Regions from separate parts of the Vibrio sp. 1401 genome, predicted to be linked through region 3. Evidence: predicted binding sites of a transcription regulator. Region 3 holds the regulator's gene; each other region holds the start of a gene.
What was found. Region 3 encodes CRP, which controls carbon source genes, mostly activating them, when cyclic AMP is high. Its sites were predicted from a motif close to TGTGANNNNNNTCACA; they were not measured.

Region 1: a site for CRP is predicted at 1,923-1,938, ahead of rppH (RNA pyrophosphohydrolase). Genes of this name have one in related genera too.
Region 2: a site for CRP is predicted at 1,646-1,661, ahead of R7Z77_RS13690 (NupC/NupG family nucleoside CNT transporter). Genes of this name have one in related genera too.

The regions. Positions count from the first base shown of each region.
Region 1 is NZ_JAWOWF010000005.1:134,986-138,268, reverse strand. It holds gene ptsP (phosphoenolpyruvate--protein phosphotransferase) at 1-1,245, opposite strand, end outside; gene rppH (RNA pyrophosphohydrolase) at 1,248-1,769, opposite strand; gene mutH (DNA mismatch repair endonuclease MutH) at 2,390-3,070, shown strand; gene R7Z77_RS04675 (DUF6482 family protein) at 3,086-3,283, opposite strand, start outside.
Region 2 is NZ_JAWOWF010000024.1:55,711-58,993, forward strand. It holds gene R7Z77_RS13690 (NupC/NupG family nucleoside CNT transporter) at 218-1,501, opposite strand; gene R7Z77_RS13695 (TatD family hydrolase) at 1,706-2,479, opposite strand; gene R7Z77_RS13700 (DUF5363 family protein) at 2,466-2,663, opposite strand; gene prfC (peptide chain release factor 3) at 2,758-3,283, opposite strand, start outside.
Region 3 is NZ_JAWOWF010000041.1:30,027-33,309, reverse strand. It holds gene R7Z77_RS18275 (hydrolase) at 1-77, shown strand, start outside; gene R7Z77_RS18270 (YheU family protein) at 111-323, shown strand; gene R7Z77_RS18265 (phosphoribulokinase) at 449-1,318, shown strand; gene crp (cAMP-activated global transcriptional regulator CRP) at 1,559-2,191, shown strand; gene R7Z77_RS18255 (DUF1338 domain-containing protein) at 2,328-3,119, opposite strand.

The DNA of each region.
Region 1 (3,283 bases), on a different contig from region 3:
CAGTTCAGACTCTTCGCTTACTAAGCTGCGATACTCTCGCAACAACTGGCGGTTTGGCTCTAAGAAGATCTCACCCGTATAGCCGTCGACTATCCCGAGTTTGCCATTCACCACATCCGGATTAATGTTGGCGCCCATGACTGCAGGGACCCCAAGAGCTCGAGATAAAATGGCAGCGTGAGAGTTAGCGCCTCCCTCTAATGATACGACAGCTAACAAAAACTCTTTAGGTACAGAAGCGAGCAAGGTGGCAGTGAGTTCATTCGCCACCAAAATAATGGGACGATCAATTGCAGAATTTTCTTGCTCGCTGTTGTGTAGAAAATAGAGCAGCCTTTGCCCTAACTCTCGGATATCTTGCGCTCTTTCACGCATGTATACATCCGACATTCTGGCAAATCGATTCGAGTATGACTCTACAACTTGGCGTAACGCCCAGTCTGCCCTATCTCCTTTTTCAATCTGCTTCTTCAAATCACCGCGAAGCATCGGATCATTCAGTAAGTGAGTAAACAGATCGAAGATCGCAAGCGCATCTTTGTTGATTTCACTGTCCAGCTTTTTCCGCATACGGCGAAAGTCATTTAACGCTCGCTCTATGGCCACCAGTAATGTCTCGTGCTCGCGTTCCTTATCTAACGTGGACGAAGGGAAAACATCCGATAAACTCGGCTGGGTATTGTCGAACCAAAACTCTCCAATCGCGACACCAGTAGACGCAGGCAAACCTTTTAATACCGTGGGTTTAGATGCTAACTGCCAATGCCCAAGACTCTGCGCATGTGCAATGAGCACCGCTAACTGAGCGGATAAAGTAACAAGAAACGATTCTTCCATTTCACTAAACAAGCGCGGTGTTTTTTGTTGGATCACCAACACACCTAAAACTTGTTTACGATGAATGATTGGAGTAGCTAAAAAAGAGTGGTAAATCTGTTCGCCGAGTTGAGGAAAGAATTTGAACTCGGGGTGTTTTGAGGCTTCGGCAAGGTTAAGGGGTTCAGCGCTTCGTTTTACCAACCCAACCAAGCCTTCATTGAAGTTGATATGAATACTATCACCTTCAAAAATAAGGCCTTGAGTTGCCATTAACTCAAGGCGCTGCATTTCTTCATTAGCAAGATAGATAGTACAGCACTCAGTACTAAGGGCAGCACAAGTCTCTTTCACCAATATATCGAGTGCCAGATGCACATCATCGACCCTGGAGACTTTCTCAACTATTTCCCTTAGCTGACTGAGCATGATTATCCTCTACGTTGCTTTTTTCTTTTCCCTTTCGCTTTTCTCTCTCGAAAAGGCATGGCTAAGGATGCAAATTCTTTCATCGCTCGTCGATAAACATCTCGCTTGAAAGAAACAACTTGCCTAACTGGATACCAGTAACTTACCCAGCGCCAACCATCAAATTCAGGGGATTTTCCGCGTTGCATATTAATGCGAGACTCATCGCATTCTAATCTCAGCAGAAACCATTTCTGTTTTTGGCCGATACAAACAGGCTTGGAGTCCCAACGCACCAATCGCTTTGGTAGCTTATATCTTAACCAATGACGACTTGTTGCAATGATCTTAACGTCTTTTTTCGTTAAACCGACTTCTTCGTATAACTCCCTGAACATGGCTTGTTCAGGGGTTTCACCTTCGTCAATCCCACCTTGTGGAAATTGCCATGAGTGTTGCCCGTATCGTTTAGCCCAGAAGACCTGACCATGGTTATTACATATCACAATACCAACATTAAGTCGGTAACCATCGCCATCTATCACTGGCTAACCTCTATGAATAAATTTTTTATTACCGTGATTTTTCCACATATCCCCATTACTAGCAAACTTACTGATGTGATATGAGCAAGATTTATTACCTTTTCAGCATTTTTGGATATCTTTTAATCAAACCATACCTTATCAACACAAGAGTGAGACATTGCCCACATTTATTCACCTTTTCTGTGAATAACTTTGTGAAGAATTCAATTCAAATGAGTAATTCAGTTCAATCCCATCAAATGAAAAACAAATGAATAAACAAAAAAAACAAACATAATACATTGATAAAAAAGTATTTATTTTTAAAAACAACGATAATTCGATCTTCAATTTCTTGATGATCTTTTCACCAAACTCAGATCGGTCAAAGATCCACCAACAGGCTATTTATCCACACTTACCTGCTATTCGTTTAGATGATTACAACAAAATCAACCCCAAAAATGCATTTTAACCCCTGTTTATTCATACAGACCTCGTCAGGATCTTATCTATATCTCCTCCACCTGTGGATAAGTTATGAATTGATCGTTCTTACACCGCCTCGGTGAAATCTTAAACAGTAGATTTGGTCGGAGTTTGATAAACTATATTTTTTGTAATACCACCTTGTAACTATGAAACCAGAACCACAAACAGAAGCAGAGCTATTGGAACGAGCGCATGATATGGCAGGACTCAGTTTTGCTGAGTTGGCCGCCGAGGCGAATATGATTGTTCCTGAAAACTTAAAACGTGATAAAGGTTGGGTGGGTCAATTACTCGAATGGCACTTGGGCGCTCCAGCTGGCAGTAAACCTCAACAAGATTTCGCAAAACTAGGGATCGAGTTGAAAAGTATTCCGATCAGTTACTCTGGCAAACCTTTAGAAACAACCTTTGTTTCTGTGGCCCCCCTCACTGGTGTTCATGGTCTTACATGGGAAACAAGTCATGTTCGAAACAAGCTATCTCGTGTGCTTTGGGTACCCGTAGAAGGAGAACGAGAAATCCCACTCGCTGAAAGACGTGTGGGCAGTCCACTCATTTGGTCACCAGATGAAGAAGAAGAACGGATTTTGCGAAATGACTGGGAAGAGTTAATGGAGATGATCGTCTTGGGAAGATTTGATCAAATTTCCGCCAGACACGGAGAAGCGCTGCATCTTCGCCCTAAAGCCGCAAATGCAAAAGCGCTCACCGAAGCATATAACTCAAATGGTAAGCCGATGAAAACTCTGCCCCGAGGCTTTTACCTTAGAACACAGTTTACTGAACAGATCTTACTCAAGCACTACATTAACACTCAACCAGAATAAAACTATATCAGCTATTTAGTGCGTCACGAGCGATAACTCAATATCGCAGTATGAGGCTGCCTCTTCAGTGCCACATTCGTCATACGCATTGCGCAGCCTTAAATACGCTTTATCGACCCCTAACCTCAATAGTTCTTCTTTTACTAAGTCTAGAGAGCCAAAATGTATCGGGTCTTCACCGTCTTTAATCGGCTCAAGTTGATGCTTGTACTC
Region 2 (3,283 bases), on a different contig from region 3:
TTATAGAGTTTCACCGCAAAACTGTAGCACCAAATAGAGCGCAAACGGTTTGTATCTCAAAATTTCCTAGCCCCTATTCCATTGACTGCGTAATACCTCGACTAAGGCAAACACCCGATGAAATTTTGGAGCCCGAAAAACGAAAAATGCCCCGCAGCAATCTCTTGCTACAGGGCATGATGTAAAACGGCGTCTATATATTAAGAACCGATTCTAATTATAGTGCTGCAAGGCTTAAGCAGAAGCCTGCAATTGTCGCTGCCATAAGGTTAGACAACGTACCTGCAAGAACTGCTTTAACACCCATGCGAGCGATGTCACTACGACGGTTTGGTGCAAGGCTACCTAGACCACCAAGTAGAATCGCGATAGAAGAAAGGTTCGCGAAACCACATAGTGCGAATGAGATGATAGCTGTTGTCTTCTCAGACATTACTTCACCAGTTGCCGCGATTACTTGAGCGTTTTCACCTAGATATGGTGTGAAGTTCAAGTAAGCAACGAATTCGTTCACTACGATTTTCTGACCGATGAATGAACCAGCTGTTACAGCTTCTGCCCATGGAACACCGATTAGGAATGCTAGTGGAGAGAACGCGTAACCTAGGATTAGCTCTAGTGTTAGTTCTGGCATGCCGAACCAACCACCGATGCCACCTAGCATACCGTTGATTAGCGCGATTAGACCAACGAATGCGATTAGCATTGCACCTACGTTAAGCGCAAGTTGTAGACCAGAAGCCGCACCGCCCGCAGCTGCGTCGATTACGTTAACTGGTTTGTCGTCACCGCCGTCCATCGCTTCTTCGATACTTTCGTGAGGCTGGTCAGTCTCTGGGTGAAGGATTTTAGCGAACAGTAGACCACCTGGTGCTGCCATGAATGATGCCGCAACTAGGTACTCTAGTGGAACACCCATAGATGCGTAACCTGCTAGTACACCACCAGCAACAGAAGCTAGACCACCACACATTACCGCGAATAGCTCTGATTGAGTCATTTTTGGAACGAATGGGCGAACAACTAGAGGTGCCTCAGTTTGACCTACGAAAATGTTAGCTGCAGCTGACATTGATTCCGCACGAGAAGTGCCTAGCGCTTTTTGTAGTGCGCCACCAAGAATCTTGATAACCCATTGCATAACGCCAATGTAGTAAAGAACTGAAATCAGTGCAGAGAAGAAGATCAGTGTAGGAAGAACACGGAATGCGAAGATGAAACCGCCGCCGCCGAATACTTCGAACATCTTGTCAGAAACAAGACCACCGAACAGGAATGATGAACCATCGTTACCGTAGTTGATAACGTTAGAAACACCTGAAGAGAAACCGTTTAGTAGATCACGGCCCCAAGGTACATACAGAACAAATGCACCTAATGCGAATTGGATAGCGAATGCGCCACCCACAGTTCTAAAGTTGATAGCTTTTCGGTTGTTAGAAAATGCCACTGCAATCGCAAGAAGCACTACCATACCGATTAGGCTCATAAACAGGCTCATAGTTTATGACTTCCTTATAAGTTATTTATTGGCGTGTTACAAAATGGAGCTATAAAGCGGGGGCAATTATACTCATGCAGAATCAATTAAAGTAATGCCAGCCTCACACTTTCCTATAAGATTCATGATTGATTCAACCAGCTTTGTGAGTTAATTCACAATAAGCAGGAAAACGTTTTCGATTTCAAACCACATCTTTAGATTTTATTCACATATCGAGAAAGCAAAATTGCTATTTTTCCACAGTTGAGAGGCAATCGATTGCTTTCGGCCGTTATGCAACTCTACGAGCTCATTAAAGACGTGAATGAGTTTGGCTGGGTGATTTGACTCCCCTTGATATCCAAGTATAGGCATATCTGGTGCGTCTGTTTCGATTACTAGGTTTTCGAGTGGTAATTTTTGAATTGCGTCGCGTGTTTTCTTGGCTCTTGGGTAGGTAATCGTTCCTCCTACACCGATAAAAAAACCTAATTTGACCCACTCCATGGCTTGCTGATAACTCCCAGAAAAAGCGTGTAGCACACCACCTCTAGGGAGATTCGCCGCTTTCACCATTTGAATGAGGCGATTGTGCGCTTTTCGGCTATGTAAAATAACTGGGAGTTCGAAGCGTCTAGCCAGCTCAAATTGAACTTCAAGTATCTTTTCTTGCAACTGTGGATCAACATCAATGGCAAAATCTAAACCACACTCTCCTATTGCCACGCACTGCTGCCCTTTTTGATTTAGATAGCCTTCTAGCTCTGTAAGGTGCTGCTCAACGTTATCTTCAAGAAAATACGGATGAAAGCCGAGAGCATAATACAAATTGGCATGTTGCTCTGCCAAAGTTTGAATACGAGCCCAATTTTGCGGACCGACGGAAGGAATCAAAATTCTTGCGACGCCTTGCGTTTGAGCAAGCTCAAGTTGATGCGCAAAGTCATCTTGAAACACATCAAAATCAAAGTGGCAGTGCGTATCAAAGAGCTTCATCTTGACGCTTTTTATCTGTATCTGCGGGCAGAAAATCAGAGGATGGTTGGGCTTCACTCTTCTCTTTAGTTTGATGGGCAGGGTCTTTTCGATATGGGACGCAACTGCGTTTCTGGTCGGGGGTTAACCCCATTTCTTTACACCAATTGTCGTAACGCTTTAGCCCACGTTTAAACCAGTTCATATCTTATCCTTATATAAAAACGCCCTTGGCTAAGTTTATAGCCAAGGGCGTTTTAAAATCTAGTTTGCGTTAAGGCTTACCCTAACCGCACAAATTAGTGCTCGCGCGTCGCACGGAAATCAACGTCAGGGAAACGCTCTTTCGCTAAGTTTAAGTTAACCATTGTTGGAGCGATATACGTTAGGTTATCACCCCCATCCAATGCTAAGTTCGCTTGATTCTTGCGTTGGAACTCATCCAGTTTCTTCGCATCACCACACTCAACCCAACGCGCAGTTGCAACGTTAATGCCTTCATAAATCGCTTCAACGTTATACTCAGACTTCAAACGAGCCACAACAACATCAAACTGAAGTACACCAACGGCACCAACGATCAGATCGTTGTTCTGTAGAGGACGGAATACCTGTACCGCACCTTCTTCTGATAGCTGAACCAAACCTTTGAGAAGCTGCTTCTGCTTTAGTGGATCTTTCAGGCGAATACGACGGAATAGTTCCGGAGCGAAGTTCGGAATACCAGAGAACTTCAGTGATTCACCTTGCGTAAAGGTATCACCAATCTGAATAGTGCCGTGGTTGTGTAGACCAATGATGTCTCCGGCGTAAGCGTGTTCTGCA
Region 3 (3,283 bases):
AGGAAGCGCTGCCCGCGTATTACGAAAGTATCGCCGCAGATTACCTTTCTGCTGTATCCAAGCAACGAACGCAGTAAACTAGCCGCTCATCATAAAAGTTAGAGGTATTTATGATCATTCCATGGCAAGACATTGCGCCGGAAACATTGGAAAACTTAATTCGTGAATTCGTCTTACGCGAAGGAACGGATTACGGAACCGTCGAGGTTTCTTTGCAAGACAAAATTGATCAAGTCAAAGCTCAATTGGAAAAAGGTGAAGCGGTTATCGTGTTCTCTGAGCTACACGAAACCGTCGATATTCAACATAAAACAAAATTTTAGACCCTTCACATTTTACCGTATCCCACTCGATGACAAGGTATTGTTACGTGCTATAGTGGGATATCGACCGTGCAGTAGTAACTCTACTGCACATTACAGGTAAGTAATTTTCGACAAGGTTTGTCATGTCAGCTAAACACCCAATTATTGCGGTTACTGGTTCGTCCGGTGCCGGCACGACCACTACATCTGAAGCCTTCCGTAAAATGTTCAATATGATGAACGTTAAACCCGCATGGGTTGAAGGCGATAGCTTCCATCGCTTTACTCGCCCAGAGATGGACATCGAAATCCGCAAAGCCCGCGAGCAAGGTCGACACATTAGCTACTTTGGCCCACAAGCTAATGACTTCCCGGGATTAGAAGAGTTTTTCCGTAAGTTCGGGCATGACGGCACTGGCAGCGTGCGCCGTTATCTGCACACGTTTGACGAAGCGGTTCCCTACAATCAAATGCCAGGCACGTTTACACCGTGGCAAGACTTACCCGAAAACAGCGACGTGCTGTTTTATGAAGGGTTACATGGTGGCGTGGTCGATGGCGATGTTAATGTTGCTCAACATGTGGATTTCTTAATTGGCATGGTGCCGATTGTGAACTTAGAGTGGATCCAAAAATTCGTACGTGACACTCGCGATCGCGGCCATTCGCGTGAAGCGGTAATGGACTCAATCGTGCGATCCATGGACGATTACCTCAACTATATCACTCCGCAGTTTTCTCGTACTCACATCAACTTCCAGCGCGTACCGACCGTTGATACTTCCAACCCACTTAATGCAAAAGGCATCCCTAGTTTGGATGAGAGTTTTGTGGTGATTCGCCTACGCGGTATCAAGAATGTCGACTTCCCATATCTGCTGGCCATGATTGATGGCTCATTCATGTCACGCCACAACACGATTGTCGTACCCGGCGGTAAGATGAGCTTTGCAATGGAGCTCATAGTTCGGCCTATCCTACAACAGCTCATCGAAACAGGGAAAATTGGCTAAAAACCTGCCTGCGAAGATGTTTACTTTTCATACCGTGATCATGTGCACAGTTTTGCTTACAAAATCTCAATCATGGCACGATTAAAATCAAGAAATCGTTTTCGAAAAAGGATACTATTTCTTACCGAAACACAAGAGAGCTTGCAGCATATAAAAAGTGCTCTTATTCTAGTAGGCCTAATTCAGGCTTAGCTAAAATATGGATAGCGCAAGCGTACCCTGCAGAGGAAGTGAGATATTATGGTTCTAGGTAAACCTCAAACCGACCCAACATTAGAGTGGTTTCTTTCACACTGTCATATTCATAAGTACCCTTCAAAGAGCACGCTAATTCACGCGGGCGAAAAGGCAGAAACTTTGTACTACATCGTTAAAGGTTCTGTTGCGGTTCTTATCAAAGACGAAGAAGGTAAGGAGATGATCCTTTCTTACCTAAACCAAGGAGACTTTATTGGTGAACTTGGTCTATTCGAGGAAGACCAAGAGCGCACAGCTTGGGTTCGTGCTAAATCTCCTTGTGAAGTTGCTGAAATTTCTTTCAAGAAGTTCCGTCAGCTTATCCAAGTAAACCCAGACATCCTAATGCGTCTTTCTGCGCAGATGGCTCGTCGTCTTCAAGTAACTAGCCAAAAAGTGGGTGACCTGGCGTTCCTAGACGTAACTGGTCGTATCGCTCAGACGCTTCTGAACCTTGCAAAACAACCAGACGCAATGACTCACCCAGACGGCATGCAAATCAAGATCACTCGTCAAGAAATCGGTCAAATTGTTGGCTGTTCTCGTGAGACAGTAGGTCGTATCTTGAAGATGCTAGAAGAGCAGAACCTAATCTCTGCTCACGGTAAAACCATCGTGGTTTACGGTACTCGTTAATCTCGAACTAGAGTGACACGAACAAAATTATAAAAGCCACCAATGGCAACATTGGTGGCTTTTTATTTACTCATGACCAAATGAGATAGGGTGCAGCGAACACTAATGAGTAAGCTTAACAGGTTAACCCTAAAACTTAGCCATTCGTACTTTCAAAGATTTTGTCAGCTGAAGCGGCCACGAAACCTGGGTACAAATCACCATTTTCCATCGGATAGCGCTTAGCAAATTCATAAAACCCGCCAGGGATAATTTCAGTGCCTTCGCTAAAACGAACCGCTACTTTATCTGCCATGGTCGATGACTGCTCTAGCAACACCTCAGGAGTGCCCTTCACTTCACCACCATTTTCATTAATGGTAAACCCAGCGGTACGCAGATGATCGTTTACCTGCTTCACTTCTTCATATTCATTGAGCTGGTTAACGCTCACCGTGAAGTGGTTTGCTCCGTAACCATGCGCCGCAAGCCAAGATGCGTACTCACTTTCTTTAGCCAACGTTTGGTAATCAGCAAAGCTTAAATCCCACAAGCGTCCACCATGTAAGAATGCGCTATCTTTCAGCTTGTCAGCATCGATTTGTGCCACCAAATTTTTCACAATCTCTTGTAGCTCAGGCGAGCACTCTTCAACTTTTAGCTCACTAATAAATACTTTAGGTTGCTTCGGATCTGGGTGCTCATAGTGCTTAGCAACCAGCTTTTTGCTTTCGAAAATGTAATCACCACACGCCTTGTAACCAATAGCTACAAATGGCTTAGCTAGAGTTTCAATACCAAGAGGCGCGATATTGAAGGTACGTAAAGCTATATGATCATTAATCAGAGGCTCATCTTCTTGAAGCAGCTGATGCACTTTAGCAGCCGAAGGGCAAAGACGTTGAATGTAATCTTGCCATAGCGATTCAAATAACACATCGGGCGTCATAACGACTCCTTGTTACGAGATGTAGAGTTTAAAGGTAAGCGGAAGTTGGCTGCTCGTTCACAACAAAAGTTGTCCAGAATAATGAACGAGCAACCATCAACCTGTGACGGTAAATGCCAGTCAGTCAACACGCTTTTCCGAGTCTTTGCTCACTTTTCGTGTTC